2 regions of the Streptomyces sp. NBC_00029 genome follow, and region 1 is predicted to be linked to the other one. Evidence: riboswitches for the same ligand, from Rfam matches in the RefSeq annotation. Region 1 holds a riboswitch; the other holds the start of a gene.
The links. Region 1 has a riboswitch for S-adenosylmethionine ahead of thrC (threonine synthase). Riboswitches for the same ligand answer to the same signal wherever they lie in the genome.

Region 1 (15,524 bases):
CCGCGACGGCCGGGATGATCGAGACACCGGAGCCGTCCGGCGTCGCCGCCTGCAGCCCGCCCTCGAAGCGCACGTCGTCGTCGTTGACGTAGACGTTCACGAAACGGCGCAGCTTGCCCTGGTCGTCCAGGACGCGCGCGGCGATGCCCGGGTGGCTCTTCTCCAGGGACTCGATGACCTCGGCGAGGTTCGCGCCCTCGGCCGGGACCTCGGCGGCGCCGCCGGTGTAGGTGCGCAGGATGGTGGGGATGCGGACGTTGACGCTCATGGCGCTACTGCCTTTCCGGTAGGGCGGAGGAGAGGGTGTCGGACGGACCCGGTCAGACCAGGCCGGCGGCGCGGAACGCGTCCAGACTCGGGCGGATGGTGGCGGTCTGCCCGCTGTCCGCGGCCACCGCCTCCAGGGTCTTGAGGCCGTCACCGGTGTTGAGGACCACGGTGGTCAGCGTCGGGTCGAGCTGCCCGTTCTCGATCAGCTTCTTCGTCACGCCGACGGTCACGCCGCCCGCGGTCTCGGCGAAGATGCCCTCGGTCTGCGCGAGGATCTTGATCGCCTCGACGACCTGCTCGTCGTTGACGTCCTCGACGAAGCCACCGGTGCGGCGCGCGATGTCCAGGACGTACGGGCCGTCCGCCGGGTTGCCGATCGCGAGGGACTTGGCGATGGTGTTCGGCTTCTGCGGGCGGACCACGTCGTGACCGGCCTTGAAGGCGGTGGACACCGGGGAGCAGCCCTCGGCCTGGGCGCCGAAGATCTTGTACGGCTTGTCCTCGACGAGACCGAGCTTGATCAGCTCCTGCAGACCCTTGTCGATCTTCGTCAGCTGCGAGCCGGACGCGATCGGGATCACCAGCTGGTCGGGCAGCTGCCAGCCGAGCTGCTCGCAGATCTCGTACGCCAGGGTCTTGGAACCCTCGCCGTAGTACGGGCGGAGGTTCACGTTGACGAAGCCCCAGCCCTCGCCCAGCGGGTCGCCGATGAGCTCGGAGCAGAAGCGGTTGACGTCGTCGTAGTTGCCCTCGATGCCGACCAGGTCGCCGCCGTACACGCCGGCCATGACGACCTTGCCCTGCTCCAGGTCGTGCGGGATGAACACGCAGGAGCGGAAGCCGGCCCGGGCGGCCGCGGCGCCGACGGCGCCGGCCAGGTTGCCGGTCGAGGAGCAGGAGAGGGTGGTGAAGCCGAAGGCGCGGGCGGCCTCGACGGCGATGGCCACGACGCGGTCCTTGAAGGAGTGCGTCGGGTTGCCGGAGTCGTCCTTGACGTACAGCTTGCCGGTGACGCCCAGCTCCTTGGCCAGGTTCTGGGCGTCCACGAGCTTGGTGAAGCCCGGGTTCAGGCTCGGCTTGGAGGCGACGTCCGCGGGGACGGGAAGCAGCGGCGCGTAGCGCCAGATGTTGTTCGGGCCGGCCTCGATCGCGGCACGCAGGGCATCGGGGTCACCGGTCGGAAGGTCGTAGGCGACTTCCAGCGGTCCGAAGCACTCGGCGCACGCGAAGATGGGGCCGAGCTCGAAGCGGGTACCGCACTCACGACAGGAAAGGCCGGTGGCAGGTCCGAGATCAACAGAGGTGGCGACAGTCTGTGCAGCCATGATGGCGAGGCCCTTTCTCCTCATCTTCCCCATGGCGCACTTCGCCATGAGACGGAATTGGCACCTTCCCTAGCCGGGGACCTCGCTGACGAGCGCTGCTGCGCGATCGCGAGAACCGACTGGAGGGTTGCCGGGGCTTCAACGGGCCGTGTCCCTCTGCCCCTCTGGATGAGCGGTATGGCACCGGGCGGCGCGCTCTTCGGCGCGCCCGGGCGTTTGTCGCGAGGACCCCCGGCATGCGGTGGTCCTTCGCGTTGTTCAAGACTGTAACCGAAGGGCCGGGCGGTTGAGACAGGCGTCCGAACCTCGAGATGGATCACATACCGGCGAATATCGCCGACACGCAGGGAGTGCTGAGGGTGCTGGAAGAGGTGGAGCGATGGCTGGCCGACCGCTCCTGGTCCGCCGCCGACCGACCGCTCGACCAGCTGCTCGACCGGAAACGGGCGGCCGGGACGACGGTCAGCGTCGTGCTGCCCGCGCTCGACGAGGAGGCGACGGTCGGCGCGATCGTCGAGGTGATCCGGCGTGAGCTGATCGAGTCACTGCCCGTCCCCCTGGTGGACGAGCTGGTCGTCATCGACTCGGGGTCCACCGACCGCACCGCGGAGGTCGCGGCGAAGGCCGGGGCCCGGGTGGTGCACCGCGACGAGGTGCTGCCGCGCATCCCGGCGCTGCCCGGCAAGGGCGAGGTCCTGTGGCGCTCGCTGCTGGCCACCGGCGGGGACATCGTCTGCTTCGTCGACGCCGATCTGCGGGACTTCTCCGCCTCCTTCGTCTCCGGGATCGTCGGCCCGCTGCTGACCGACCCGGACGTGCAGTTCGTCAAGGCGATGTACGACCGCCCGCTCGGCGACGCTCCCGGCCAGGGCGGCCGGGTCACCGAGCTCGTCGCCCGCCCGCTCCTGAACCTGCACTGGCCGCAGCTGGCCGGCTTCGTCCAGCCGCTGGGCGGCGAGTACGCCGTACGCCGCTCCCTGCTGGAACGGCTGCCGTTCCCCGTCGGGTACGGCGTCGAGCTGGGCCTGCTGGTCGACGCCCTGCACACGGTCGGTCTGGACGCGCTGGCCCAGGTGGACGTCGGCGTACGGGTCCACCGCCACCAGGACGGGCAGGCGCTGGGCCGGATGGCCGCGGCGATCTACCGCACCGCCCAGGTACGCCTCTCGCGCGGGCATCTCGTACGGCCCGAGCTGACGCAGTTCGAGCGCGGGCCGGAGGGGTTCGTGCCGCGGACGTACCCGGTGGACACCGAGGAACGGCCGCCGATGGCGGGCATCAAGGAGTACGCACTGCGGCGCGTGGCGTGAGGAAACGTACGGTTTGAGCAGGGGTGGGCCGGGCTAGGTTGGCCGCATGGCTTCCCAGGTGCTCGTTGCAGCGAACCGCGGCCCCCTTTCCTACGCCCTGGCCGAGGACGGAGCGCTCAGCGCCCGGCGCGGCGGGGGCGGTCTCGTCTCCGGACTCTCCACGGCCCTCGCGGAGCAGCCGGAGGCATTGTGGATCTGTGCGGCGCTGTCGGACGCGGACCGTGAGGCGGTCCGCCGGGGTGTGGCCGAGCCGGGCGTCCGGATGCTGGACATCGATCCCAGCATGTACGACGACGCGTACAACGGCATCGCCAACTCCGTGCTCTGGTTCACCCACCACCACCTGTACGACGTCCCGCGCGAGCCGGTCTTCGACGCCGAATTCCGCCGCCGGTGGGAGTCGTACGAGCGCTACAACCAGGCCTTCGCCGAAGCCCTGGCCGAGGAGGCCGCGCAGGGCGCGTCGGTCCTGGTCCAGGACTACCACCTGGCCCTGGTGCCCGGACTGCTGCGGGTGCTCCGGCCCGACCTGCGGATCGCGCACTTCACGCACACCCCGTGGGCCTCGCCCGGCTACCTCGCCATGCTGCCTGACCAGGTGCGCGAGACCCTGCTCTGGGGCATGCTCGGCGCGGACGTGCTCGGCTTCCACACCGAGGCCTGGGCGGCCGAGTTCCTGGGATCGGCGCAGCTGGACGACGCGTGGGGCCGGTCCACGGTGCAGGACGGCTCGGTGGTGGAACACCAGCGGTACTCGGTGTGGCCGGCCCGCACCACCCGGGTGTGCGCGTACCCGCTGGGCGTGGACGGCGACGAGCTGCGGGCGCTGGCGAACCGGCCGGAGGTCAACGACAAGCTGGCGGAGCTGCGGGCGGAGGTCGACGGACTGCGGACGATCGTCCGCGTGGACCGCACCGAACTGTCGAAGAACATCCTGCGCGGCCTGCTGGCCTACCGGGAACTGCTGACCGCGCGCCCCCAGTGGCGCGGCCGGGTGGTCCACCTGGCATCGGCCTACCCGTCGCGGCAGGACCTGCGGGTCTACCGGGAGTACACGGCGGCGGTGGCGGAGCTGGCGGCGGAGATCAACGCGGAGTTCGGCACGGAGGACTGGCAGCCGGTGCTGGTGTCGGTGAAGGACGACTTCGCGCGCTCACTGGCGGCGTACCGGCTGGCGGACGTGGCGCTGGTGAATCCGGTGCGGGACGGGATGAACCTGGTGGCGAAGGAGATCCCGGTGGTGTCGGAGGCGGGCTGCGTGCTGGTGCTGTCCACAGGGGCGGGGGCGTACGAGGAACTCCGCCGGGACGCGGTGACGGTGAACCCGTACGACGTGACGCAGACGGCGGAGGCGCTGCACACGGCGCTGTCGATGCCGGTGGCCGAGCGCGCGGAACGCTGCAAGCGCCTCGCGGCGGCGGCGACGTCCCTTCCCCCGGCCCAGTGGTTCACGGCCCAGCTCTCGGCCCTGACCGACTGACCACCCTGCGGCGCCGCTGCCGGGGCTCCGCCCCGGACCCCGCTCCTCAAACGCCGGAGGGGCTGAAACACAGGCGGCGGCGCCCCCACAGCGGACCGTCAGGGGCGGATGGCCGCGGCCAGGGTGGCCAGGAAGGCGGCGACCGGGCCCGGGCCGGGGAGGACCAGGTCGGCCCGCGCGGCGAGCTCGGGGACCTCCGCGGAGCCACTGCACACCAGCAGCCCCGGCAGGCCGTCCGTACGGCCCTTCTCCACCGCCGCGAACGCCGCCAGGTCACCCAGGTCGTCGCCCGCGTACAGCACCGCCTCTGCGTCCCGCTCCGCCAGGAACTCCGTCAGGGCGACGCCCTTGTCCATGCCGGGCGGCCTCAGCTCCAGCACCGCCCGCCCCGGCTCGACCATCAGCCCGTGCCGCGCCGCCAGCTCGGCCAGGGGTTCGCGCAGCGCCGCGAAGGCCGCCGCCGGATCCTCCGCCCGCCGGGTGTGCACGGCCAGGGCCCGGCCCTTCTCCTCGATCCAGGTGCCGCGCCAGGCCCCGATGGAGTCCAGGAACCCCGGCAGCTCGGCCCGGACCGCCGCCACCCCGGGGTGCTCGGCGGGCGCGTGGACGATGCCGCTGACGGCGTCCCAGCGTTCGGCCCCGTAGTGGCCGAGGACGACCAGGTGCTGCAGGCCGGGGACCCCGGCGAAGCCTCCGTAGCGGACGGCGACGCCCGCAGGCCGTCCGGTGATCACTGCCACCGAGTCGACCTCGGGTGCGAGTGCGGACAGGGCCGGGACGGCTCCGGGGTGGGCTCGGGCCTGGTCCGGGTCCGGGACGATGTCGGCGAGAGTGCCGTCGAAGTCCAGGGCGACCACGGACCGGCGGGGTGCGCGGAGCAGGGCTTCGAGTCCCTCGCGTCCGGCTGCGGTGACGGGCATCGGCAAGTCGTGCGGATGGCTCCCCATACGCACGACCCTAACGGCCCAACGGTGGGACGGCTACGGCTATCGCCGGGCCCGCTGCGCCTCGCGGATCCTGCGCAGCCGGTTCACCGTGCCGGGCGCGTGGGCCAGCGCCCGCGGGTCGTCCATCAGCGCGTTGAGCAGCTGGTAGTAGCGGACGGGGGTCATCCCCAGCCCTTCCCGGATGGCCCGTTCCTTGGCTCCGGGCCCGGGCCAGGTGCGTCCCTCGTACCCGAGCACCGCGGCCTCCGTGGCCGTCAGCTGCCCGTCGTCCGTCATACCGCCAGATTAACGCCGGGCTCTGACACCCGGCCCGCCGGCACCGACCGTGCGCCCAGGCCGGACGCACCGGTCAGCAGTCCCGGCCCGCGCGCCCGGCCCGCGCGCCCCGGTCAGCGCGGCTCCGCCGTCCGGGCCGACGTGGCGATCTCCTCCAGCACCTTCGCCGGCTGTCCGCCCGGCTGGACGGTCTTGCCGATGTTCTGCTTGATGTCCTCGCTGACGCCCGCCCAGGACTTCTTGCCGACCGGGTAGAGCCGCGAGCCGGGCAGCGCCGTCAGGAACGGCTTCAGCTGCGGCGCCGAGCCGCCCGTCGCCGCCTGCTTGGCCTGGTAGCCGCTGGTGGTGGCGGGCAGCAGGTCGTACTTCTCGGTGAAGGCCGTCACGTTCTTCGGCTGGTACAGGAAGTCCAGGAACTTGCCGGACTGCGCGCGGTGGCCGGTCTTGAAGGCCATGACCCAGTCCGCGACGCCCATCGCGGGCTGATCGCTGCCGTCGGAGGTCGGCAGCGGCACCATGCCGAACTTCACGCCCTTGGCCTCGGCCTGCTTGAGCAGCGTCGGGTGCCCGTTGAGCATGCCGACCTCGCCCTTGGTGAAGGCGTCGAAGGCGGCCTGCCGGTCCAGCTTGCCGGGCTCCACGGGGCCGGTCAGCCCCTGGCCGACCATCTTGTCCCGCAGGAACTCCAGCGCCTTGACGTTGGGGGCGGAGTCGATCGCGTACGACTCCTCGTTGTCGGTGTAGCCGCCACCGCCCGCGAGCATCCACATCATGGTCTCGGCCTGCGCCTCCTCGCGGCCCAGCGGCACCGCGAAGGGGGTGGGCACGTTCGCGGCCTTGAGCTTCTTGGCGGCGGCTTCCAGGTCCGCCCAGCTCTTCGGCTGCCAGCCCTTGGCGTCCTTGGCGATCACTCCGGCCTCGGCCAGCAGCTTCTCGTTGTAGAAGAGCAGCCGGGTGCTGGCCACGAAGGGCATGCCGTACTGGACCTGCTTGACCTTGCCGGCGTCGGCGAGCGGGCCGAGGAAGTCGGCCTCGGTCTTCACGGAGAGCAGCTCTTCCGCCGAGTACAGCTTTCCGGCGGCCGCGTAGTCGGAGTAGGCGCCGATCTGGGCGATGTCGGGGGCCTTGCCGGCCTTGACCATGTCGCCGACCTTGGCGTCGACCTCGGACCAGGAGTAGACGCTGACCTCGACGTTTATGCCCGGGTGGTCCTTCTCGAAGGCTTCGGCGAGGCCCTTCCAGTAGGCCTGGGAGGAGTTCTGCGGATTGTCCCCGTAGTCGGCCGCCACGACCCGCAGGGTCACCTCGTTGTCTCCGGTGAGTCCGCCGAGGGCTCCGCAGCCGGTCAGCGTCACGGCGGTCAGGCACAGCACGGCACCGGACGCGGCCAGGCTCAGGTAACGGCCCTTCACAGTTCTCCATCCACCCCTTGTTGTACGTACGATCCACGTAAGGTCTACACCACTTTGGCGGCTCGTCCACATCGGGCTCCCCACCTGGGTTCCGAATTTGTATGGCCGGTCAACAATCTCCCTCATTGGACTAGACCTTTCCCCGCCGAACACGCGAGACTGTCTCTGTGAAATCCGTGAAACACGTCATCGCCCTCGATGTGGGCGGCACCGGGATGAAGGCCGCCCTCGTCGCCGACGACGGCACCCTGCTCCACGAAGCGCGCCGGGCCACCGGCCGCGAGCGGGGCCCCGACGCCGTCGTCGAGACGATCCAGGACTTCGCCGCCGAGCTGCTCGACACCGGCCGGGAGCGCTTCGGACGGCCCGCCTCGGCCGCCGGGGTCGCCGTCCCGGGCATCGTCGACGCCGAGAACGGGATCGCCGTCTACGCGGCGAACCTGGGCTGGCGCGACGTACCGATGCGCGACCTGCTCAGCAGACGCCTCGGCGGCATCCCGGTGGCCCTCGGCCACGACGTGCGCACGGGCGGACTCGCCGAGGGCCGCATCGGCGCAGGCCGCGGCGCCGACCGCTTCCTCTTCGTCCCGCTGGGCACCGGCATCGCCGGAGCCATCGGCATCGCCGGCCGCATCGAGGCCGGTGCCCACGGCTACGCGGGCGAGATCGGGCACATCGTGGTGCGCCCGGGCGGCCCCGCCTGCGGCTGCGGCCAGCACGGCTGCCTGGAGACCCTCGCCTCCGCGGCGGCCGTCAGCCGCGCCTGGGCGGAGGCCTCCGGCGACCCCGCGGCCGACGCCGCGGACTGCGCCAAGGCCGTCGAATCCGGTGACGCGCGCGCCCGGGAGGTCTGGCTCGCCGCCGTCGGCGCCCTCGCCGACGGACTGGTCACCGCCATCACCCTGCTGGACCCCCGCACGCTGATCATCGGTGGCGGGCTGGCGGAGGCCGGGGAAACCTTGTTCACACCACTACGGACGGCCGTGGAGGAGCGCGTGACGTTCCAGCGGCTCCCCCACATCGTTCCGGCTGCCCTCGGGGACACCGCCGGATGCCTGGGCGCAGGGCTGCTCGCCTGGGACCTACTCGCCACGGAGGTACCTGCCTGATGTCCGGAAGCGCACACAGCACTGTTCTTTCCGGCGCCAGGGTGGTGCTGCCCACCGGGACGGTGGCGAGCGGCAGGGTCATCGTCGACGGCGACCGCATCGCCGGCAGCGCCGACGCGGGCACGCGCACCGTCGACCTGTCCGGGCACTGGATCGTCCCCGGCTTCGTCGACATCCACAACCACGGCGGCGGCGGCGCCTCGTTCACCTCCGGCACCGCCGAGGACGTCCTCAAGGGCGTCCGCACCCACCGCGAGCACGGCACCACCACCCTCGTCGCCTCCACCGTCACCGGCGACCTGGACGAACTGGCCCGCCGCGCCGCCCTGCTCGCCGAACTGACGCAAGCGGGCGAGATCGCCGGCATCCACTTCGAGGGGCCGTTCATCAACCCCTGCCGCAAGGGCGCGCACAAGGAGGACCTGCTCCGCGACCCCGACCCGGCCGAGGTCCGCAAGCTGATCGACGCCGCGCACGGCGCCGCCCGCATGTTCACCCTGGCCACCGAACTGCCGGGCGGCCTGGACTCCGTACGGCTGCTCGCCGAGCACGGGGTCATCGCGGCGATCGGCCACACGGACGCCACCTACGAGCAGACGCGCGCCGCCATCGACGCGGGCGCGACCGTGGCCACCCACCTCTTCAACGCGATGCCGCCCCTCGCCCACCGCGAGCCCGGCCCGATCGCCGCGCTGCTGGAGGACGAGCGGATCACCGTCGAGCTCATCAACGACGGCACCCACCTGCACCCGGCGGCCCTCGAACTCGCCTTCCACCACGCGGGCGCGCACCGCGTGGCGCTGATCACCGACGCGATGGACGCGGCCGGCTTCGGCGACGGGACCTACCACCTCGGCCCGCTGGAGGTCGAGGTCAGGCACGGCGTGGCACGGCTGGTGGAGGGCGGCTCCATCGCCGGCTCGACCCTCACCCTGGACACCGCCTTCAAGCGCTCGGTGACCCTCGACAAGCTGCCGGTGGAGTCCGTGGTCCAGGCGATCTCGGCCAATCCCGCCAAGCTGATCGGCCTGTACGACGAGATCGGCTCGCTGGAGCCCGGCAAGTACGCGGACCTCGTCGTCCTGGACGCCGCCTTCGACGTCAAGGGCGTCATGCGCCGCGGCGAATGGATCGTCAGCCCGCCCTCCTGACCGCACATCTGACGGCCGACCGGCCGTAAGCAGGGAGAACGGTCGGCCCGAGGGCTGGGCCGACCGGCTTCCGTTTGGCATGATCCCGGCAGCAACAGACCCGGGAGTGCCCATGATCCTTACCGTGACGCTCAACACCGCGCTCGACGTCACGTACCAAGTGCCACGGCTGCTTCCGCACGCCTCGCACCGGGTCTCCACCGTCTCCGAACGCCCCGGCGGCAAGGGCCTCAACGTCGCGCACGTGCTGGCCGCGATCGGCCACGAGGTGACGGCGACGGGCTTCGCGGGCGGCCCGGTCGGCTCCGTCGTACGGGGTCTGCTGGAGCGGTCCCCGGGCGTGGTGGACGCCCTGGTGCCCTGCGCGGGCAACACCCGCCGCACGGTCGCCGTGGCCGACGCGGCCTCCGGCGACACCACGCAGTTCAACGAGCCCGGCCCGCTGATCACGGCCGCGGAGTGGTCGCGGTTCCTCGCCCGGTACGAGGACCTCGTGTACGGCGCCGACGCCGTCGCCCTGTGCGGCAGCCTCCCGCCCGGAGTGCCGGTGGGCGCGTACGCCCTGCTCGTCCGCTCGGCCCGGGCGGCCGGAGTGCCCGTCCTGCTGGACGCCAGTGGCGAGGCCCTGCGCCGCGGGGTCGCCGCCCGCCCCGAGATCATCAAGCCGAACGCCGCCGAACTGGCCGAGCTCACCGGATCCCGCGACCCGCTCCCCGCCACCCGCGACGCCCGCCGCCGGGGCGCCCACGCGGTGGTCACCTCGCTCGGCCCGGCCGGCCTGCTGGCCGCCACCGCCGAGGGCACCTGGCAGGCGTCCCCGCCGCGCGCCCTGTCCGGCAACCCCACCGGAGCCGGGGACTCCGCGGTGGCCGGCCTGCTGTCGGCGGTGGCGGAGGGCCTCGACTGGCCGGCTCGCCTCTCCCGCGCGGTGGCCCTCTCGGCGGCCACGGTCCTCGCCCCGACGGCAGGAGCGTTCGACGCCGGCGTCTACGAGGAGCTGCGGCACGCCGTACGCGTCCGTGCCGGCGGCTGACGACCCGGCAGGTCCGCCCCGCCCTTCCGCACGCTGCCCTGCGCACAAGGGCCGGCAGGCCCTCCGTACGACGACATCAGGCCCTGCCGCGCGTGCGCGGCAGGGCCTGATGTGCGTGGCCGGGACGTGTGTCCCCGGCGTCAGCGCCTGACGTGGCCCGCAGCCAGCTCCAGCTGGTCGAAGACGACGTCGCACTGGTTGCCGGCCTCGCACGAGATCCTCATCGCGTTCGTGCCCTTCTTGAGGTTGATGAACGCGAAGGTGCGCGTCCATCCCTTGTCCCAGGCGCCGTCCGCAGCCTTCGCGAAGTTGTCCAGGTTCAGCGACTGGTTCGGGCTCTGCCCGTTGACCGTGAGGGTCGCCTTGCCGGGCTTGCCGGGAACGCCGTAGTTGACGAACAGCGTGTATTCGCCGGCCTCCGGCACGTCCACCGTCCAGGTGAGCGCCGCACCCTGCTGGTTGAAGCCGGCGACGTACTGGCCGCCCGAGCTCTTCGAACCGGGCACCGTGTTCTCCAGCCGCGCACCACCGGTCAGCACCATGCCCGCACCGGCGGCCTCGCCCTTCGGCAGCGGGGCCTGCGAGGGCTTGGGGCTGCTCGGGGCCGGGCTGGCCGGGTTCTGCGGGGCCGCGGACTGCTGGCCGCCGTTCGCCGAGGGCTCTTCCTTGCCCTTGTCCTTGTCGCCGAACTGCAGGGCCGCGACGATGCCGATCACGACCACGGCCACCACTGCGACCGCCGCGATCAGCAGACCGCGACGGCTGGAGCTGCCGCCGCCGCGACCGCCGTGACCACCGCCGTGACCGCCCGGGTGCGCGACCGTCTGGGTCTGGTGCTGCGGGGAGTGCGCCTGCTGCGCCGGAACGCCGTAGCCGCCCGCCTGGAGGGCTTCCGGGGACTGGTACTGCGGGTACGGGGTCTGCGGGGTGTTCTGCTGGTGCGGGACGGGGCCGCGCGGGCCGCCGTTCCGCCGGTCCCCGACCGTACGCACCTGGTGGTGCGAGGTGCGCGGGACACCGGGCTGGGGACCGTTGTGACCGCCGCCCGACGCGCCCGGGTAGCCGTATCCACCGCCCGACGCGGGCGGTGTGGCTCCGGCCGCCTGGCCATCCTCGTAGAGGTAGCCGAACGGATCGTCGTCCTCGGGCTTGTTCGCCCCACCGTGCGGGACGTTGTTCGCGGGCGTCGTCATCGCAGGTCACTCCTTTCGACCCCCGGGAGCCTACCCCGAACACGTGCACCCACGGGCGGCAGATCGCCTCAGCCCGCCCTGCGATGGGCCTTCGACCGGGACCTCTTCTCGATATACATCCGCTGATCGGCGGAGCGCAGCACCTCGTCGGCGGACATCCCGCAGCTGGCCCATCCGATGCCGAAACTGGCCCCGACCCGCACCGCACGGCCGTCCACCCTGATCGGCGGGATGATCGCGTTGCGGAGCCGGACCGCGAGGTCGGCGGCGTCCGCCGCGCCGAGGCCGTCGGCCAGGACGACGAATTCATCACCACCCAGCCGGGCGACGGTGTCACCGTCCCTGACGCCGGTCGTCAGCCGCCGGGCGACCTCGATCAGGACCGCGTCGCCCGTGTGGTGCCCGAACCGGTCGTTGATCGACTTGAAGCCGTCGAGGTCGCAGAAGAGGACCGCGAGCCCCTTCGTACCGTCGTCGATGTCGGTCGCGGGCGCCACCGTGTGCACGTGGTGGTCGTACGGGCCGTCCGACGGGGCGGGCGGCGCCCCGGGGAACTCGAAGGGGTCCGCCCCGGCGAAACGGTCTGGGCCGTCGGCGTGAAACCCGTGCTCACCGGCACCACCCGCCTCCGCCCCCACCGGGTGCCCGTCATGCCCCGCGTGGCCGCCGTGAGCCGCGTGGCCGCCGTGCGCCGCGTGGCCGTCGTACCCGTCACGCCCCTCGAAGGCCGCGTCCAGCGCCTCGATCGCGGAGGCCCGTACGGACTGTGGCCTGCGGCACAGCCGCGCGCCGAGCCGGGCCCGCAGCTCGGCGCTGTTGGGCAGGCCGGTCAGCGAGTCGTGGCTGGCGCGGTGGGCGAGCTGGAGCTCGTGCCGCTTGCGCTCCTCGATGTCCTCGACGTGCGTGAGCAGGAACCGGGGCCCGTCGGCGGCGTCGGCGACGACGGAATTGCGCAGCGAGACCCATACATACGTGCCGTCGCGGCGGCCCAGGCGCAGCTCGGCGCGGCCGCCCTCGGCGGACGTGCGCAGCAGGGTGCCGATGTCCTCGGGGTGGACCAGGTCGGAGAAGGAGTAGCGGCGCAGGACGGAGGCGGGGCGGCCGAGCAGCCGGCACAGCGCGTCGTTGGTCCGCAGCAGCCGGCCGTGCTGGTCGCCGCCCATCTCGGCGATGGCCATGCCGCTGGGCGCGTACTCGAAGGCCTGGCGGAACGACTCTTCACTGGCCCGCAGCGCCTGCTGCTCGCGCTCCAGCCGGACGAGGGCGCGCTGCATGTTCGCCCGGAGCCTGGCATTGCTGATGGCAATCGCCGCCTGGAAGGCGTACATCTGGAGCGCTTCGCGGCCCCAGGCTCCCGGCCGGCGGCCGTTGCGCGGTCTGTCCACCGAAATGACACCCAGAAGTTCCCCGCCGGACGCATACATGGGCGCATAGAGCCGGTCCTCGGGATGCCACTCGTCCTCGAAGCGCGGATCGGGGCCGTCGGTGTGCCACTGGGGGACGTCGTCCTCCATGAGGACCCAGCCCTCGGTGTGCGGGATGAACCTGAGTCCGTCCCAGTTCTCACCCATCGTCAGGCGGCGTTCCCAGGAGGCGCGGGAGCCGACCCGGCCGGTGATGAGGGCCTCCGCGGCGGGGTCGCCGGCGAAGGCGGCGACGACGAGATCACCGTCCGGGCGAACGAGGTTGACACAGGCGAGTTCGTAGCCGAGGCCCACGACGATGCCGTCCACGACGGTCTGCAGAGTGTCCGCCAGGCTCCGGGCCGTATTGAGCTCGGCCACCACCCGGTGCAGCTGCCGCAGGGTCGCAAGACGGACGTACGGCTCCGACTCGGTCTCCATTGCTCGCTCTCCCCGAGACCTCGACAGCAACTCCAGGTTTGTCATCGGCGTTTCGTTGCGGTGTCCCGTCCACTGAATCACAGTGAGCTGTGCGCCAGGTACACAGGGTCAACAAATCTTGCCCTCTGTGACTCAAGTCACATCAGGTGAATATCGGTGCGCAGTGGGCTCGTGCACGACTGGGAGCGCTCCCTCTCATTCCCGAGAGCAAACGATACGCCCGGGCCTAGGCCAAGGGGCGGGGACGCGACTCGGACCAGGGCCCGATGTGCGGCGCGGAAGGGCGAGATTAGCGTTTCAGCGTGCTGAAGACGACCCCCGTACCCACCCCGCCCCACGGAAACCCCCATGCTGAGGGAGTGAGCAATGACGAGTTCCGGGCCGCGATGTCCCGGCTGGCGGCGGGCGTGTGCCTGATCACCGCGCACGAGCCCCCGCTGTCGGCCGACGGCCCCCGCGGCGAGGACGTCGGCATGACGGCGACGGCCTTCATGTCCGTCTCCCTGGATCCCCCGCTGGTCCTGGTGAGCCTGCGCGAGGGGTCCCGGATGGACGACCTGCTGGCGGAACAGCCGCTGTGGGCGGTCTCGGTGCTCGCCGACCACCAGCTCCAGGTTGCGGGCCGCTTCGCGATGAAGGGCCGCATCAGCGACCGGCTGCTCTTCGCCGATCTGCCGTACGTACGCGGCGAGGCCTCCGGCGCACCCCTGCTGACCGGCGCCCTGGCCACCCTGGAGTGCCGTACGGAGAACCGCGTCGAGGCGGGCGACCACACCCTGGTCGTCGGCCGGGTCCTGGCGGCCGGCCTGCCGTCCCCCGACTCGCCGCCGCTGACGTACTTCCGCGGGCGCTACCGGCACCTGAGCCAGTAGGGGCCCGCCGGGAGCGGCTACCAGTCCCGGGCCGTGCGGCCGCGCTTGGTCTCGCCCCGCGCCTTCTTCTCGCGCAGCCGGCGCTCATTGATCCCGCGCGGGATCTTCGTCGCCCGGCGCTGCTTCGGCGGCGGCGCCGTCGCCTCGGCCAGCAGCGAGGCCAGCCGGACCAGCGCCATCTCCCGGTTGCGCAGCTGCGAGCGGTGCTCGGAGGCCCGTACGGTCACCACGCCGTCCACCAGCTTCGCCGCGAGGCGCTCCAGCGCCCGCTCCTTCCACACCTCCGGCAGCGCCTTGGTGGCCGCCAGGTCGAACAGCAGCTCCGCGCGCGAGTCCGAGGTGTTCACGTGCTGACCGCCCGGTCCGGAGGATCGCGAAAAGCGCCAGGCGAGCTCTCCCTCGGGGAGCACGACCGAACCGCGGATGACATAAGGACCAGGCATGCCCCTATGATCCGCCCCCGCCCGGGCATCCGTCACCCGCATTTACCGCCCCCGCGCCGGGCCCGCGGAAATTCCCCCGTCACGGACAATTCACGACGGGAACCCGACCGGCCTCTCGTCGCGTTATAGGGGGCAGCGGTAGTTTGACCGCCTGTACGTGCATGTTGGATGAGGAAAGGGACATTCCCATGGCTGTCAGCCTGTCCAAGGGCGGCAACGTCTCGCTCACGAAGGAGGCCCCCGGCCTCGCTGCCGTCACGGTCGGCCTCGGCTGGGACGTCCGTACGACGACCGGTGTCGACTTCGACCTCGACGCCTCGGCGATCGCGGTCAACCCGACGGGCAAGGTCGTCTCCGACGGCCACTTCGTCTTCTTCAACAACAAGTCCACCCCGGACCAGACCATCGTCCACACCGGTGACAACCGCACCGGCGAGGGCGCTGGCGACGACGAGGCCATCAACGTCAACCTCGCCGGCCTGCCGGCCGACGTGGACAAGATCGTCTTCCCCGTCTCCATCTACGACGCCGAGGCCCGCAGCCAGAACTTCGGCCAGGTCCGCAACGCGTACATCCGCGTCGTGAACCAGGCCGGCGGCGCCGAGATCGCCCGCTACGACCTCTCCGAGGACGCGGCGACCGAGACCGCCATGGTCTTCGGCGAGCTCTACCGCAACGGCGCCGAGTGGAAGTTCCGCGCGGTCGGCCAGGGTTACGCCTCCGGCCTCACCGGCATCGCGCAGGACTTCGGCGTCAACGTCTGAGCCTGCGTCAACGGCTGCTCAACAGCAGCGTCGACGCCTGAGGCCGCGACTGCGTCCGGCGGATCCGGCACCTGACGGACCCGCCGGACACCAGC
Region 2 (15,524 bases), 1.4 Mb from region 1:
CGGCGTTCGAGGTCAGGGGGCGTCAGATGTGCTCCGGAGCCCGCCATTCAGGGCCATTCGCGCCGTCCCCCGGACGGCGGATCCATCCCTTCGGGGGCAGTAGCGGCGCGTTGGGCACCCTCCCCGCGCGACCCCAAATAGCGTCCAGTAGGGTTTGGTCCGCATAAACATCCAAACCCCTGCCTGCGTCAGGGCCGGCGACCGACCCGAACACGGCCGCGGCCGGCCGCGCGGGCCGAGACTCTCGGGAAGGCGCTACGTGAGTCCCTACGGCTCCGACCGCTCGCCGCGGCGCCCGATGCGGCGGAAGCTGCTGCAGGCGCTGACTGCGGGCGTGGTCCTGGCGACCGCCACTGGTTGCTCGTATACATGGAAAGACTTCCCCCGCCTCGGAATGCCGACTCCGGTAACCGAGGAGGCGCCGCGCATCCTCTCCCTGTGGCAGGGATCCTGGGCGGCCGCGCTCGTCACGGGCATCCTCGTATGGGGCCTGATCATCTGGAGCGTCATCTTCCACCGGCGCAGCCGGACGAAGATCGAGGTCCCCGCGCAGACCCGGTACAACATGCCCATCGAGGCGCTGTACACCGTGGTCCCGCTCATCATCGTCTCGGTGCTCTTCTACTTCACCGCTCGTGACGAGTCGAAGCTGCTCGCCCTCTCGAAGCCGACGCACACGATCAACGTGATCGGCTTCCAGTGGAGCTGGGGCTTCAACTACATCGAGGACGTCGACGGCGACCCGGCGACCCCGAAGGCGGGTGCGGTTCCCAAGGAGCTGGCCTCCATCCCGGACCGCTTCACCAAGGACTTCCCGGCGGGCGCCGAGGGCGTCTACCAGAAGGGCGTCCCCGGCGACCGGAACCCGCAGACGGGCAACCCGGGTCCGACCCTGGTTCTCCCCAAGGGCGAGAAGGTCCGTTTCATCCTGTCGTCGAACGACGTGATCCACTCCTTCTGGGTGGTCCCGTTCCTCTTCAAGCAGGACGTCATCCCGGGCCACACCAACGTCTTCGAGGTCACCCCGTCCCAAAACGGCACCTTCATGGGCAAGTGCGCCGAACTCTGCGGCGTTGACCACTCCCGGATGCTCTTCAACGTCAAGGTGGTCTCCCCCGAGGAGTACCGGGCGTACCTGAAGGACCTCGCGGAGAAGGGTCAGACCGGCTACCTCCCGGCCGGCATCAAGCAGACCGACCCGGCCCGGAATGCGGAAGTGAACAAACTGTGAGCATCCTCAACGAATCCCAGGGTGCCGCCGCCGACTCGTACGAGAACGAGCTGCCGGTACGGCGCAAGCAGCCGGGCAATGTGGTCGTGAAGTGGATGACCACGACCGACCACAAGACCATCGGCACGATGTACCTGGTCACGTCGTTCGTGTTCTTCATCATCGGCGGCCTGCTGGCGCTCTTCATGCGCGCCGAGCTGGCCCGTCCGGGCACGCAGATCATGTCGAACGAGCAGTTCAACCAGGCGTTCACCATGCATGGCACGATCATGCTGCTGATGTTCGCCACCCCGCTCTTCGCGGGCTTCGCCAACTGGATCATGCCGCTGCAGATCGGCGCGCCCGACGTGGCGTTCCCGCGGCTGAACATGTTCGCGTACTGGCTGTACCTCTTCGGCTCGACCATCGCGGTGGCCGGCTTCGTGACGCCGAACGGCGCCGCCGACTTCGGCTGGTTCGCCTACTCCCCGCTGTCGGACGCGGTCCGTTCGCCGGGCATCGGCGCCGACATGTGGATCATGGGTCTGGCCTTCTCCGGCTTCGGCACCATCCTCGGCTCGGTCAACTTCATCACCACGATCATCTGCATGCGCGCACCCGGCATGACGATGTTCCGCATGCCGATCTTCACCTGGAACGTGCTGCTGACCGGTGTTCTGGTCCTGCTCGCCTTCCCGGTGCTGGCCGCCGCGCTCTTCGCGCTGGAGGCGGACCGCAAGTTCGGTTCGCATGTGTTCGATGCCGCCAACGGTGGCGCATTGCTGTGGCAACACCTCTTCTGGTTCTTCGGGCACCCAGAGGTGTACATCATCGCCCTGCCGTTCTTCGGCATCGTCTCCGAGATCATCCCGGTCTTCAGCCGCAAGCCGATGTTCGGCTACATCGGCCTGATCGCCGCGACGATCGCGATCGCCGGCCTCTCGGTGACCGTGTGGGCCCACCACATGTACGTCACCGGTGGTGTGCTGTTGCCGTTCTTCTCCTTCATGACCTTCCTGATCGCGGTACCGACCGGTGTGAAGTTCTTCAACTGGATCGGCACCATGTGGAAGGGCTCGCTGTCCTTCGAGACCCCGATGCTCTGGACGATCGGCTTCCTGGTCACCTTCACCTTCGGTGGTCTGACCGGCGTCATCCTGGCTTCGCCCCCGATGGACTTCCACGTCTCCGACTCGTACTTCGTCGTCGCGCACTTCCACTACGTCGTCTTCGGCACCGTGGTGTTCGCGATGTTCGCCGGCTTCCACTTCTGGTGGCCGAAGTTCACGGGCAAGATGCTGGACGAGCGCCTCGGCAAGATGACGTTCTGGACGCTGTTCATCGGCTTCCACGGCACCTTCCTGGTGCAGCACTGGCTCGGTGCCGAGGGCATGCCGCGTCGTTACGCGGACTACCTCGCCGCCGACGGCTTCACCGCGCTGAACACGATCTCGACGATCAGCTCGTTCGTGCTCGGCCTGTCGATGCTGCCGTTCATGTACAACGTCTGGAAGACGGCCAAGTACGGCGAGAAGATCGAGGTCGACGACCCGTGGGGTTACGGCCGCTCGCTGGAGTGGGCGACGTCCTGCCCGCCGCCGCGGCACAACTTCCTCACCCTGCCGAGGATCCGTTCCGAATCCCCGGCGTTCGACCTGCACCACCCTGAGATCGCGGCCCTCGACCACCTCGAGGACCACAGCGTCGCCGCCAAGGCCGTCACTGGTGGCAAGGAGGCCGGCAAGTGAAGATCCAGGGCAAGATGTTCCTCTGGCTCTCCTTCTTCATCCTGATCATGGCCGTCGTGTACGGCGTGTGGTCGAAGGAGCCCGTCGGCACCACCGCGCTCTTCCTGGCCTTCGGCCTGAGCGTCATGATCGGCTACTACCTGGCCTTCACGGCCAAGCGTGTCGACGAGATGGCCCAGGACAACCTGGAGGCCGACGTCGCCGACGAGGCGGGCGAGCTGGGGTTCTTCTCCCCGCACAGCTGGCAGCCGCTCTCGCTGGCGATCGGTGGCGCCTTCGCCTTCATGGGCGTCATCTTCGGCTGGTGGCTCATGTACTTCTCCACTCCGCTGATCCTCATCGGTCTGTGGGGCTGGGTGTACGAGTACTACCGCGGTGAGAACCAGAACCAGTAGCAGCACCCTCGCGGCCTCGCCGCGCGGCACTTGGGGCCCGGGCACCTCTTTGGGAGGAGCCCGGGCCCCTCGTTTGCAGTCATCCCGCGCGCCGTAATTGTCATATCTTCATAGCGTTGGCTCCATGAAGCACTCACCGCGTCTTTGGACGGTACTCAGCTGCTCCCTGCTGGTCGCGTCCCTCGGGGCCGGCGCCACCGCATGCGGGTCCGGCGACAAGAACCCGCTGTCAGCCCGCCCGTACGACGCGGGCGAGCAGGTCGCCTTCAACCAGAGCGCCGGCAGGCGCCCCGTGGACCCCGACCGGCCCCTCGAGATCACCGCCAAGAACAGCGGCGGCCGGATCACCGACGTGCTGGCCGTGGACACCCACGGCCGTCGCCTCGCGGGCGAACTCAGCGCCAAGGGGGACCGCTGGCACAGCACGGTCCCGATGGCCGCAGGCGTCCGCTACACGGTCACCGTGAGCACCGAGGACGAGCGGGGCGCGCCCGGGCAGCGCACGCTCACCTTCGACACCACCCCGTCCAAGGGGATCCTCAAGGTGGAATTCGGCCCGGACGAGGGCAAGTACGGCGTCGGGCAGCCCATCACCGCCGAACTCAACGAGCCCGTCAAGGACAAGGCCGCCCGCGCGGTCGTGGAACGGGGCCTCCTGGTCGACGCCCCGCCCGGAGTCGAGGGCGCCTGGCACTGGGTGGACGACAAGACCCTCCACTACCGGCCCAAGGACTACTGGCCCGCCAACTCCGCCGTCTCCGTACGGAGCAACCTGGAGGGCGTCAGGATCACCGACGAGCTCCACGGGGCCGCGGCCAAGCCGCTGAAGCTGGAGATCGGGGACCGGGTCGAGGTCACCACCGACGCCTCCTCGCACTACCTGACGTTCAAGCGCAACGGAGAAGTGATCAACACCATTCCGGTGACCACCGGAAAGCCCGGCTTCTCCACCCGCAACGGCATCAAGGTGGTGCTGGGCAAGCAGTACTTCGTACAGATGCGCGGCGACACCGTCGGCATCGGCGGCAGCGAGTACTACAACCTGCCCGTCTACTACGCCACTCGCGTCACCTGGAGTGGTGAATACGTCCACGCCGCGCCGTGGTCCGTCGGCTCCCAGGGCTACGCGAACGTCAGCCACGGCTGCACGGGCATGAGCACCGGCAACGCCGCCTGGTTCTACGAGAACATCACCGAGGGCGACATCGTCCAGGTGATCAACAGCATCGGCGACGACATGGACATCTTCGGCAACGGCTTCGGCGACTGGAACATGGACTGGAAGGACTGGCGCCAGGGCAGCGCCCTCCTCAAGGGCACCCAGGAAGGCCGGAGCGCCGTCGACCAGGCCCGCCTGCGCCCCACCGTCTAGGTGCTCCGGAGGCCGTCTCCTCCCCCCGGACCCCGTCCGGGGGGAGAAACACCGGCTCAATCACTCGTACGGCCGTATGCGGGGCGCATGCGGCCCGGCGGGACGTATTAGGCGTCCAGGGACAGACGGGTCCTCAGGAGGCCCGCCAGGGCCTCCGCGAACTCCACCGGGTCGACCGGAAGGGTGACCGCGGCGTCGGCGCGGCTCCACGTGGCCAGCCAGGCGTCCTGGGGGCGCCCCATCAGCAGCAGCACCGGCGGACACCGGAAGATCTCGTCCTTGATCTGCCGGCACACCCCCATGCCCCCGGCCGGAACCGCCTCGCCGTCCAGCACGCACACGTCGATGCCGCCCGCGTCCAGCTCCGAGAGGACCGCCGGAAGCGTCGCGCACTCCAGGAACTCCACCGGCGGCAGATCCGCCGCCGGCCTGCGTCCTGCCGCCAGCCGCACCTGCTCCCGGGTGCCCGCGTCGTCGCTGTAGACCAGAACCCGCGCAGTCGCCCGCATTTCGTTCCTCCACGTGTGCCCGTGAATCACGTTGATGTTGCGCGGGATGCTACTCCTCCCGGTGGACGGCCAACATCGGTTCGCCGAGGGAAGCACGGGGCATCCCGCAGAGGTCATCTGATGGGCCGTTCGGGCCTTGCACACGCCCCTGACACTCCGAACGGCACCCCCCGGGGTGAGGGCGGGATAAGCGACCGACATAATGTCGGTCGTGGCGACAGCAACGACAGTAGATACCGGGCACGCGCACCCGACGGTCAACCGGCCGAACCTCGTCAGCGTCGGAACCATCATCTGGTTGAGTTCCGAGCTGATGTTCTTCGCGGCCCTCTTCGCGATGTACTTCACCCTGCGATCCGTGACAGGACCCGAGTACTGGACAGAGCAGGCCTCGGCCTTGAATCTGCCCTTCTCGGCGACGAACACGACGATCCTGGTGCTTTCCTCGCTCACCTGCCAGCTCGGCGTATTCGCAGCCGAGCGCGGTGACGTGAAGAAGCTCCGGACGTGGTTCATCATCACGTTCGTCATGGGTGCGATCTTCATTGGCGGCCAGGTGTTCGAGTACACCGAGCTGGTCAAGCACGAGGGCATGAGCCTCTCGTCCGGTCCGTACGGCTCGGTCTTCTACCTGACCACCGGTTTCCACGGTCTGCACGTGACGGGCGGTCTCATCGCCTTCCTGCTGGTCCTCGGCCGGACGTACGCGGCCAAGAGGTTCACCCACGAACAGGCCACGTCGGCCATCGTCGTGTCCTACTACTGGCACTTCGTCGACGTCGTCTGGATCGGCCTCTTCGCGACGATCTACCTGATCAAGTAGCGAACACGTCACCGGGCAAGACCCGGCACTCCATCCAGACACACCGACGCAGAAGATCCTGACACCGGGGTAATCCGTGAAAAAGCTCTCCGCACGACGACGCCATCCGCTGGCGGCGGTCGTCGTTCTACTCCTCGCGCTGGCGGCCACTGGGGGGCTGTACGCCGCCTTCGCCCCCGCGGGCAAGGCGCAGGCCGATGAAACCGCCCAGTCCCTCGCCATCGAGGAGGGCAAGAAGCTCTACGCCGTGGGTTGCGCAAGCTGCCACGGAACCGGCGGTCAGGGTTCCTCTGACGGCCCGAGCCTGGTCGGCGTCGGCTCCGCGGCCGTCGACTTCCAGGTGAGCACGGGCCGCATGCCCGCCCAGCAGCCCGGCGCCCAGGTGCCGAAGAAGCCCGTCATCTACGACCAGGCGCAGATCGACCAGCTGGCCGCGTACATCGCGTCGCTCGGCGCCGGTCCGATCACGCCGACCGAGAAGCAGTACGACCCGGCGGGTGCCGACATCGCCAACGGTGGTGAGCTGTTCCGCAACAACTGCGCGCAGTGCCACAACTTCACCGGCGAAGGCGGCGCGCTGACGAACGGCAAGTACGCCCCCAACCTTGAGGACGTCTCGCCGAAGCACATCTACGAGGCCATGCAGACCGGCCCGCAGAACATGCCCTCCTTCCCCGACAGCACCATGCCGGAGAAGCAGAAGAAGGACATCATCGCGTACCTCGAGAACGTCAACGGCGAGAAGTCGACCAGCCCCGGTGGCCTGAAGCTCGGTGGCCTCGGCCCCGTCTCCGAGGGTCTGTTCGGCTGGATCTTCGCCCTGGGTGCGCTGATCGCTGTCGCCGTCTGGGTCGCGGCCCACACCGCTAAGGCCAAGAAGTCATGAGTAACCAAGAGATTCCCGAAGAGAAGCACCTGCCGACCGAGCAGGGAGACGCCCACCACGGTGGCGTCGCGGTCGCGGACGACCCGTTCGCCGACCCGGGCCTGCCGGTCCACAAGCCCCGCATCCAGGACATCGACGAGCGGGCGGCGAAGCGCTCCGAGCGCACCGTCGCGATGCTCTTCACGCTGTCGATGCTGGCGACGATCGGCTTCATCGCGTCCTACGTGATCTTCCCGGTCGACAAGATCGTCTACATCTTCCCCATCGGGAAGATCAGCGCGCTCAACTTCTCCCTGGGCATGACCCTGGGCGTGGCCCTCTTCTGCATCGGCGCGGGCGCGGTCCACTGGGCCCGCACCCTGATGTCCGACGTCGAGGTCGCCGCCGAGCGCCACGAGATCGCCGCTCCGCCGGAGGTCAAGGCGCAGGTCCTGCAGGACTTCGCCGACGGCGCCAACGAGTCCGGCATCGGCCGGCGTCCCCTGATCCGCAACACGCTGCTCGGTGCGATGGCCATGGTGCCGCTCGCCGGTGTCATGCTGCTGCGCGACCTGGGCCCGCTGCCCGAGCAGAAGCTGCGCAAGACCCTGTGGGCCAAGGGCAAGCTGCTCATCAACGACAACACGAACGAGCCGCTGCGTCCCGAGGACGTGCTCGTCGGGTCGCTGACCTTCGCCAGGCCGGAAGGCCTGGAGGAGGAGCAGCACGACTTCCAGGTCCAGATCGCCAAGGCCGCCCTGATGATCGTCCGCATTCAGCCGGACGACATCAAGGACAAGAAGGAACTGGAGTGGTCCCACGACGGGATCGTGGCCTACTCCAAGATCTGCACCCACGTCGGCTGCCCGATCAGCCTGTACGAGCAGCAGACGCACCACGTGCTCTGCCCGTGCCACCAGTCCACCTTCGACCTTTCCGACGGCGCCCGTGTCATCTTCGGCCCGGCCGGTCACGCGCTTCCGCAGCTGCGGATCGGTGTGAATGACGAAGGCTTCCTCGAAGCGCTCGGCGACTTCGAAGAGCCCGTCGGTCCTGCATTCTGGGAGCGCGGATGAGCACTGCCTCTACCAAGTCACCGGCCGGCAAGGCGCGCAAGGCGCCCGCCGGCGAGCGAGTAGCCGACTGGGCGGACGGCCGCCTGGGCATCTACGGCCTAGCCAAGGCCAACATGCGCAAGATCTTCCCGGACCACTGGTCCTTCATGCTGGGTGAGATCTGCCTCTACAGCTTCATCATCATCATCCTCACGGGTGTGTACCTGACGCTGTTCTTCCACCCGAGCATGAACGAGGTCGTGTACCACGGCTCGTACGTGCCGATGCAGGGCGTCATGATGTCCGAGGCCTTCGCCTCGACGCTGGACATCAGCTTCGACGTCCGCGGTGGCCTGCTGATCCGCCAGATCCACCACTGGGCGGCGCTGATCTTCGTCGCGGCGATGATCGTGCACATGATGCGCGTCTTCTTCACCGGCGCGTTCCGCAAGCCCCGTGAGGTCAACTGGATCTTCGGCTTCCTGCTGCTGGTCCTCGGCATGTTCACCGGCTTCACCGGTTACTCGCTGCCGGACGACCTGCTCTCGGGTACCGGTGTCCGCTTCATGCAGGGCGCCATCCTGTCCGTCCCGGTCGTCGGCACGTACCTGTCGATGTTCCTGTTCGGCGGGGAGTTCCCGGGCGGCGACTTCGTCGCACGGTTCTACTCGGTGCACATCCTGCTGCTGCCCGGCATCATGATGGGCCTGCTCGTGGCCCACCTGATCCTGGTCTTCTACCACAAGCACACCCAGTTCGCGGGCCCCGGCAAGACGAACAACAACGTCGTCGGCATGCCGCTGCTGCCGGTCTACATGGCCAAGGCCGGAGGCTTCTTCTTCCTGGTCTTCGGTGTCATCTCGGCCGTCGCGGCCATCGCCACGATCAACCCGATCTGGGCGCTCGGCCCGTACCGCCCGGACCACGTGTCCACCGGTGCGCAGCCCGACTGGTACATGGGTATGCCGGAAGGCCTGATCCGGGCCATGCCCGGCTGGGAGATCAACCTGTGGGGCCACACGCTCGTCCTGGGCGTGTTCATCCCGCTGCTGCTCTTCCCGCTGGTCCTGGGCGCGATCGCCGTCTGGCCCTTCATCGAGTCCTGGGTCACCGGGGACAAGCGCGAGCACCACATCCTGGACCGCCCGCGCAACGTCCCGACCCGCACCGCCTTCGGTGTCGCCTGGATCGCGGAGTACATCGTGCTCCTGATCGGCGGTGGAAACGACATGTTCGCGCAGTACTTCCACCTCTCGATCAACTCGATCACCTGGTTCGTCCGGATCGGCTTCTTCGTCGTCCCGGTCCTCGCCTTCATCGTCACCAAGCGGATCTGCCTCGGCCTCCAGCGCCGGGACCACGACAAGGTGCTGCACGGTCGAGAGACCGGCATCATCAAGCGTCTGCCGCACGGTGAGTTCGTCGAGGTCCACGAGCCGCTGTCGCAGGGCAAGCTGCACACTCTCACCACGCACGAGCAGTACAAGCCGATCGAGATCGGCCCGACGGTCGACGAGAACGGTGTCGAGCGCAAGGTGAAGGCCACCGAGAAGCTGCGCGCGAAGCTCAGCAAGGGCTTCTACGGCGAGAACAACCAGATTCCGAAGCCCACGGTGGAGGAATACAAGGAGATCCAGTCCGGCCACGGCCACCACTGATCCCCGCATGAACGCATGAGGGACTGATTTCGGTCAGTCCTGGTGTCGCCACGGCGAGAGCCCCGTCCAGTGTCTGGACGGGGCTCTTTGCCGTAACCGGGGCTGGATAGGCTGAACCCGACCGATTCGACGTGGGCGGCAGAATATGGGGACGGCCCACCAACAGCAGGAGCGGACCATGAACGTTGCGACCCCGGCAGGCGGCGACAGCGTGGCGGCCCGTGGGTGGCCGGGCGTTCTCGACGCTCTGCTGACCGGCCAGGACCTGCGCGCCGAGGACACCGCCTGGGCGATGGACCGGATCATGCGCGGGGAGGCCACCGACGCCCAGATCGCCGGCTTCACCGTCGCGCTGCGGGCCAAGGGCGAGACGGTCGCGGAGATCAACGGCCTCGTACGGGCGATGTACGAGCACGCCAACCTGATCGAGGTCCCGGGCCGCACGGTCGACATCGTCGGCACCGGCGGCGACGGGGCCAAAACGGTGAACATCTCCACGATGTCCGCGATCGTGGTGGCCGGCACCGGCGCCAAGGTCGTCAAGCACGGCAACCGGGCCGCGTCCTCCGCCAGCGGCTCCTCGGACGTGCTGGAGAAGCTCGGGGTCAACCTCAACCTCAGCACCGCCCGGGTCGTCGAGGTCGCCGAGGAGGCGGGCATCACCTTCTGCTTCGCGGTGAAGTTCCACCCGGCCCTGCGCCACGTGGCGGCGGCCCGCAAGGAACTCGGCATCCGCACCACCTTCAACATCCTCGGCCCGCTGACGAACCCGGCCCGGGTGCGGGCCCAGGCCTCGGGCGTGGCCGACCCCCGGATGGCTCCGATCGTGGCGGGCGTCCTCGCCGAGCGGGGCTCCTCCGCGCTGGTCTTCCGCGGCGACGACGGCCTGGACGAACTGACCACGGCGTCGACCTCGCGGATCTGGTGGGTCCGCGACGGCAAGGTCACCGAGCAGACCTTCGACCCGCGCGACGTGGGCATCTCCCTGGTCGACGTCTCCGCGCTCGCCGGCGGGGACCCCTCCTACAACGCGGACGTGGCCCGCCGCCTGCTGGCCGGCGAGACCGGCCCGGTCCGTGACGCCGTGCTGCTGAACTCGGCGGCGGCCCTGGTGGCCCTGGACCCCGGCACGGGCACCCTGGAGGAGCAGATCGCGGCCGGCATCACCCGTGCGGCCGAATCGATCGACTCGGGTGCGGCGCGGGCCGCCCTGGAGCGCTGGGTGGCGGCCAGCAACGCGTAGCGGCGCCGGAACGGCGTGAAAGCGATGACCCCGTTCCACCATGCGGACCGGGGTCTTGCGTTCGCGTGATCTTGTGGCAGGATGCTGAACAGGTCACGAGTGACAGCGTTTAGGCCCCGGCTTGCTGTCCGGCAACCCTCCTTCCGTGGCGGGGTGCCCCGGGTGATGACCAGGTCGTAGGCAGCAAGGCCTACGGCAAGCGCGGATCCCTCGACACCAGGGGTCCTGGTCTCTCGAGGAGCGTTTTCCGTGAGCAAGCGAATGCGATAGGGCGACTCCGCCCCCACTTCACCCTCGGACCAGGGCTGCTTCCGTGCGGCCTCCTCACCTTCCGGGGATCTTCCCGTACCCACGTGCGTACGGGCACACCGAAGCCATTCAGCCCTGCCTGCCGGGAGATATCGCCATGTCCGCATCCCTGAACACCGCTGCCCCCGCCGTCGCCGCCGTCGCCACCGCCGTGGACCCCGCCTGTGCCGAGCCGCTCGCGGTCCTCGGCCGGGACGTCACCGTTCCCCTCGTCACCGGCGGCGAGGTCACCTACGCGGCCCTCGACTACGCGGCCAGCGCCCCCGCCCTGCAGCGCGTCTGGGACGACGTGGCCGCGTACGCCCCGTACTACGGCAGCGTGCACCGCGGCGCCGGGTACCTCTCGCAGCTCTCCACCGACCTCTTCGAGCAGAGCCGCGTCACCGTCGCCGAGTTCCTCGACTGCCGACCCACCGACCAGGTCGTCTTCACCCGGTCCACCACCGACTCGCTGAACCTGCTCGCCGCCGTACTCCCCGCCGACTGCCAGGTGTTCGTCTTCGAGACCGAACACCACGCCTCCCTGCTGCCGTGGGTGGACGCGCAGGTCACCTACCTCAACGCGCCGCGCACCCCGGCCGAGGCCGTCGCCACTCTGGAGCGGGCCCTCGCCGACCGCGACCCCTACGGTCCCGCCCTCGTCTGCGTCACCGGCGCCTCCAACGTCACCGGCGAGCTGTGGCCCGTCAAGGAACTCGCCGCCGCCGCGCACGCCCACGGCGCGCGCATCGTGCTGGACGCCGCTCAACTGGCCCCGCACCACCCCGTCTCCGTCCAGGAGCTCGACGTCGACTGGGTCGCCTTCTCCGGGCACAAGCTCTACGCGCCCTTCGGCTCGGGCGTGCTCGCCGGCCGCGCGGACTGGCTGCAGCAGGCCCAGCCGTACCTGGCCGGCGGCGGGGCCTCCCGCAAGGTCGCCCGGCGCGAGGACGGCGGCGTGGACGTCGAGTGGCACACCACGGCCGCCCGCCACGAGGCCGGCTCCCCGAACGTCATCGGCGTCTACTCCATCGCCTCGGCCTGCAAGGCCCTGACCGAGGCGGGCTTCGAGAACCTCGTCGCCCGCGAGCAGCACCTCGTCGCGAAGGTCCGCAGCGGCCTGGCGGAGGTCCCGGCGGTGCGGATCCTCTCCCTCTTCGGCGACGACGCCCCGCGGGTCGGCGTCATCTCCTTCGTGGTGGACGGCTGGAACAGCTCCCACTTCGCGGCGGCCCTGTCCGCGGAGTACGGGATCGGCGTCCGCGACGGCCTGTTCTGCGCCCACCCGCTGGTCCGCACCCTGCTCGGCAGCGAGCCGCAGGCCCAGGGCGAATGCGGTGCCCCGGAGGCAGCCCCGGGGGAGCGCTCCCTGAACGCGATCCGCGTCAGCTTCGGTGCGGGCACCCCCGACGAGCACGTGGACCGCTTCGTCCGCGCGGTGAAGGAACTCGTCGCGGACGGTGCGAAGTGGCAGTACCGCACGGAGGAAGGCCGCTGCGTCCCGGCCGTGTGACACCGTACGGATCATGAGCTACTGGGATCCGATACCGACCCTCCGCGCCTGCGTGGAGGGCCAGCCCCTGCCGGGCCTGGCCGAGTGGGTGCCCGTGTACGACACCCTCTTGTGGGACGCCTGGCCCGACGCGTGGTCGGACCGTAACTGGCGGAACGTGCCGGGGCCGTTCTACGGAGCCGTGACGGACACCTGCTGGGTGGGCCGCGAGGTCGCGCCGGACCACATCCTTTACGACGACGAGTCCGGCCAGGAGTTCGTCTACCGCCAGCCGCGCACGCCCGAGGAGACGTACCGGGTCATGGCCGCGGCCTGGCAGGACCCGATGGCCGGATTCGCGAGCGACGGGGACGAGCGGTGGACGCCGGAGCTGGTGCGGGAGTGGTGGCGGGACCGGGGCCGCGTCCGCGAGTGGGCCGTGGGCCTGGAGCGGAGCTGGTCGGTGTCGGCGCGGCCGGACGAACGCGAGGCGGCGGGCGGGGCCGGGGCGTACGTGGCGTACATCGACGACGGCCTGGAGGAGTACCTGCGCGGCTACGTCTTCCACCTGGCGGAAGGCCGCCCGGCGGGTCCGTCGGACCGCCTGCCGCGGCTCTGACCCTGCGGTGACCGTAGCGCGGGGCCGGTGCCCTGCGGGCGGGCTCGGCGGTGCCGGTCTGCTCGGGCCTGTCCCGGCCCGGGGGGCGCCTCAAGCGCCGGCGGGGCTGGGTGGTGTGGGGCGGTGCCCCGCACGAGAGTCTCCTCGGCCAATGCCCTGCGGCGCGGGCTGTCCCGGCCCGGGCCGCGCCTCAAGCGCCGGCGGGGCTGGGTGGTGTGGGGTGGTGCCCCGCACGAGAGTCTCCTCGGCTCGGCGCACGCGGGCCCGTCACGGACAGGCGGCCGCGGTCGCGCGCTCGTCCTCCGGGGACCCTCCTGCGTGTCCCCACCCCACGGCAGGACTCCGACCGTGCCAGCCGTCGGCGGAGGGGAGGGGGCGTGGCGGGGTGTCCCCGCAGGACGAGCGCGCAACCCAGGCCGCATAGTTCGACCACGGCCGTAGGCGCGAGCCGAGGAGATACCCCGGTGCGGCACCACGGACCGACCTGCGCCGAGCAGCCCGCACACCCCAGCCCCGCCGGCGATTGAGGCGCGGCCCGAGGCACGACGCGGCCGAGCCGCACACCGCAGGGCACACCGCCGAGCAGCCCGCAGGGTGCTACGCGTCCAGGCCGATCGCGAACGCCGCCTCCAGGTCGTGCTGCGAGTACGTGCGGAAGGCCACGTGCGTGTCCGTCGCCTCGACGCCCGGGATCTTGCTGATGCGGCCGGGGATGATGTCCGCCAGGTTCTCGTGGCGGGCCACGCGGACCAGCGCGATCAGGTCGTACGTCCCCGTGACGGAGTAGACCTCGCTGACGTTCTCGAGGGCGGCGATGGACTCGGCGATCTCGGGGATCCGGTCCACGCTGGTCTTGATGAGCACGATCGCGGTGATCACGGCTGGCTGTCTCCCTCGGTGGCCGTCGCTGGTCGCCTCACTCTAGTCGCACCCCGATAGCGGGCCCACGCGTACAGGAAGCCGAGGGAGAAGCCCACCAGATGGGCCAGATAGGCGACCCCCGGCCCGCTGCCGGCCCGCTGCGCCGCCACCCATTGCAGGGCGAACCAGAAGAGCAGCACCATCCACGCGGGGAACCGCAGCGGCAGGAAGAAGAGGAAGGGGAACAGGCTCGTCACCCTCGCCCGCGGGAGCAGGAAGAGGAAGGCGCCCAGTACGGCCGAGATGGCACCGGACGCACCGACCAGCGTCTGCGGGGACCCCGCGTTGGCCGCCGCGTACGCCGCCATCGCCAGGTAGCCCGTACAGAGGTAGAAGACGATGAAGGCCGGGCGGCCCATCCGTTCCTCCGCCATCGCGCCGAAGACGTGCAGGAAGAGCATGTTCCCGAGCAGGTGCAGCCAGCTGCCGTGGACGAACAATGCGGTCAGCGGGGTCAGCCAGGCGCGCGGGGTGCCCGTGAAGAGCTCGTCCGGGACGACGCCCCAGCGCCGGAAGTACGCGGCCCCGGCGGACAGCAGCTCGTCGCCCGTCCCGTAGACCGGATTGAGTCCCGAGGCCGGACCGAGGACGAACACCACGGCGCAGCCCGCCATCAGCGCATGGGTGACCACCGGTCCCCGGGCGGCCTCGCGAACGGCCCGCCACCTTACGATCATGTGACAGAGCATGACGCAAGGGGACCCACCTGAAGCGGTGGCAGGCCGTAGGGTTACGAGCTGCGGTCCGCAGGACGACGCATACGGCGGCGCGGGCAGCTTTAATTGAATCAGCTACGAAGGAGAGAGCGGCCTGATGACGGTTCCCCTGCCGACCGACACCACCCGGTGGCGCTGCACCCTGTGCGGCAACCTCACGCGCTTCGACGTCACCCGATCGTCGAAGGTCGTGGAGTACGTCCACCTGGACCTCGCCGGGGAGCCCAAGGTCGAGGAACGCGAGGTGGTCAATGAGACCATCGAGTCGGTCCGCTGCCGCTGGTGCAACGCGGTGGACCAGATCGAGCTCGTGGACAGGCCGGGCGCGGACTCCTGACGGAGGCGCACCCACAGGAAGATCACGGTAGGGGTGACGGATTGTGGAGCCAGCAAGCGGCGCTGAGCCGGCCGACGCGGCCGGCGACGCCGCCGAGGCGCTCGACCACCCGCTGCCGGAAGGCGTGCGGCGCCGGGTCGTCGCGCTCGTCTCGGACGCCTTCGGCGGACTGACGGTCGCGGACCTCCCGGCGCAGCTGCGCCAGTATGCCCGGTTCACCCCGACCCGGCGCGCCAAGTTCGCGGGCAACGCCATGGCCGCGGCGGTCGAGTC

Region 2: another riboswitch for S-adenosylmethionine. It lies ahead of OG753_RS13910 (aminotransferase class V-fold PLP-dependent enzyme); the one in region 1 lies ahead of thrC (threonine synthase).

Annotation. Positions count from the first base shown of each region.
Region 1 is NZ_CP108292.1:4,282,775-4,298,298, forward strand. Features, by position in the region: gene OG753_RS20035 (MoaD/ThiS family protein) at 1-268, opposite strand, end outside; gene thrC (threonine synthase) at 321-1,595, opposite strand; SAM riboswitch class I at 1,613-1,770, opposite strand; gene OG753_RS20045 (glucosyl-3-phosphoglycerate synthase) at 1,955-2,905, shown strand; gene OG753_RS20050 (trehalose-6-phosphate synthase) at 2,952-4,385, shown strand; gene otsB (trehalose-phosphatase) at 4,484-5,332, opposite strand; gene OG753_RS20060 (DUF3263 domain-containing protein) at 5,372-5,608, opposite strand; gene OG753_RS20065 (extracellular solute-binding protein) at 5,722-7,020, opposite strand; gene OG753_RS20070 (ROK family protein) at 7,197-8,129, shown strand; gene nagA (N-acetylglucosamine-6-phosphate deacetylase) at 8,129-9,280, shown strand; gene OG753_RS20080 (1-phosphofructokinase family hexose kinase) at 9,393-10,313, shown strand; gene OG753_RS20085 (CBM35 domain-containing protein) at 10,454-11,506, opposite strand; gene cdgB (diguanylate cyclase CdgB) at 11,575-13,350, opposite strand; gene OG753_RS20095 (flavin reductase family protein) at 13,653-14,222, shown strand; gene arfB (alternative ribosome rescue aminoacyl-tRNA hydrolase ArfB) at 14,240-14,665, opposite strand; gene OG753_RS20105 (TerD family protein) at 14,854-15,429, shown strand.
Region 2 is NZ_CP108292.1:2,900,903-2,916,426, reverse strand. Features, by position in the region: gene coxB (cytochrome c oxidase subunit II) at 260-1,231, shown strand; gene ctaD (cytochrome c oxidase subunit I) at 1,228-2,958, shown strand; gene OG753_RS13950 (cytochrome c oxidase subunit 4) at 2,955-3,353, shown strand; gene OG753_RS13945 (Ig-like domain-containing protein) at 3,478-4,725, shown strand; gene OG753_RS13940 (hypothetical protein) at 4,833-5,234, opposite strand; gene OG753_RS13935 (heme-copper oxidase subunit III) at 5,437-6,057, shown strand; gene OG753_RS13930 (c-type cytochrome) at 6,134-6,943, shown strand; gene OG753_RS13925 (Rieske 2Fe-2S domain-containing protein) at 6,940-7,998, shown strand; gene OG753_RS13920 (ubiquinol-cytochrome c reductase cytochrome b subunit) at 7,995-9,635, shown strand; gene trpD (anthranilate phosphoribosyltransferase) at 9,814-10,878, shown strand; SAM riboswitch class IV at 10,970-11,086, shown strand; gene OG753_RS13910 (aminotransferase class V-fold PLP-dependent enzyme) at 11,285-12,679, shown strand; gene OG753_RS13905 (ferredoxin) at 12,693-13,277, shown strand; gene OG753_RS13900 (Lrp/AsnC family transcriptional regulator) at 13,875-14,156, opposite strand; gene OG753_RS13895 (rhomboid family intramembrane serine protease) at 14,153-14,875, opposite strand; gene OG753_RS13890 (hypothetical protein) at 15,012-15,251, shown strand; gene OG753_RS13885 (NYN domain-containing protein) at 15,292-15,524, shown strand, end outside.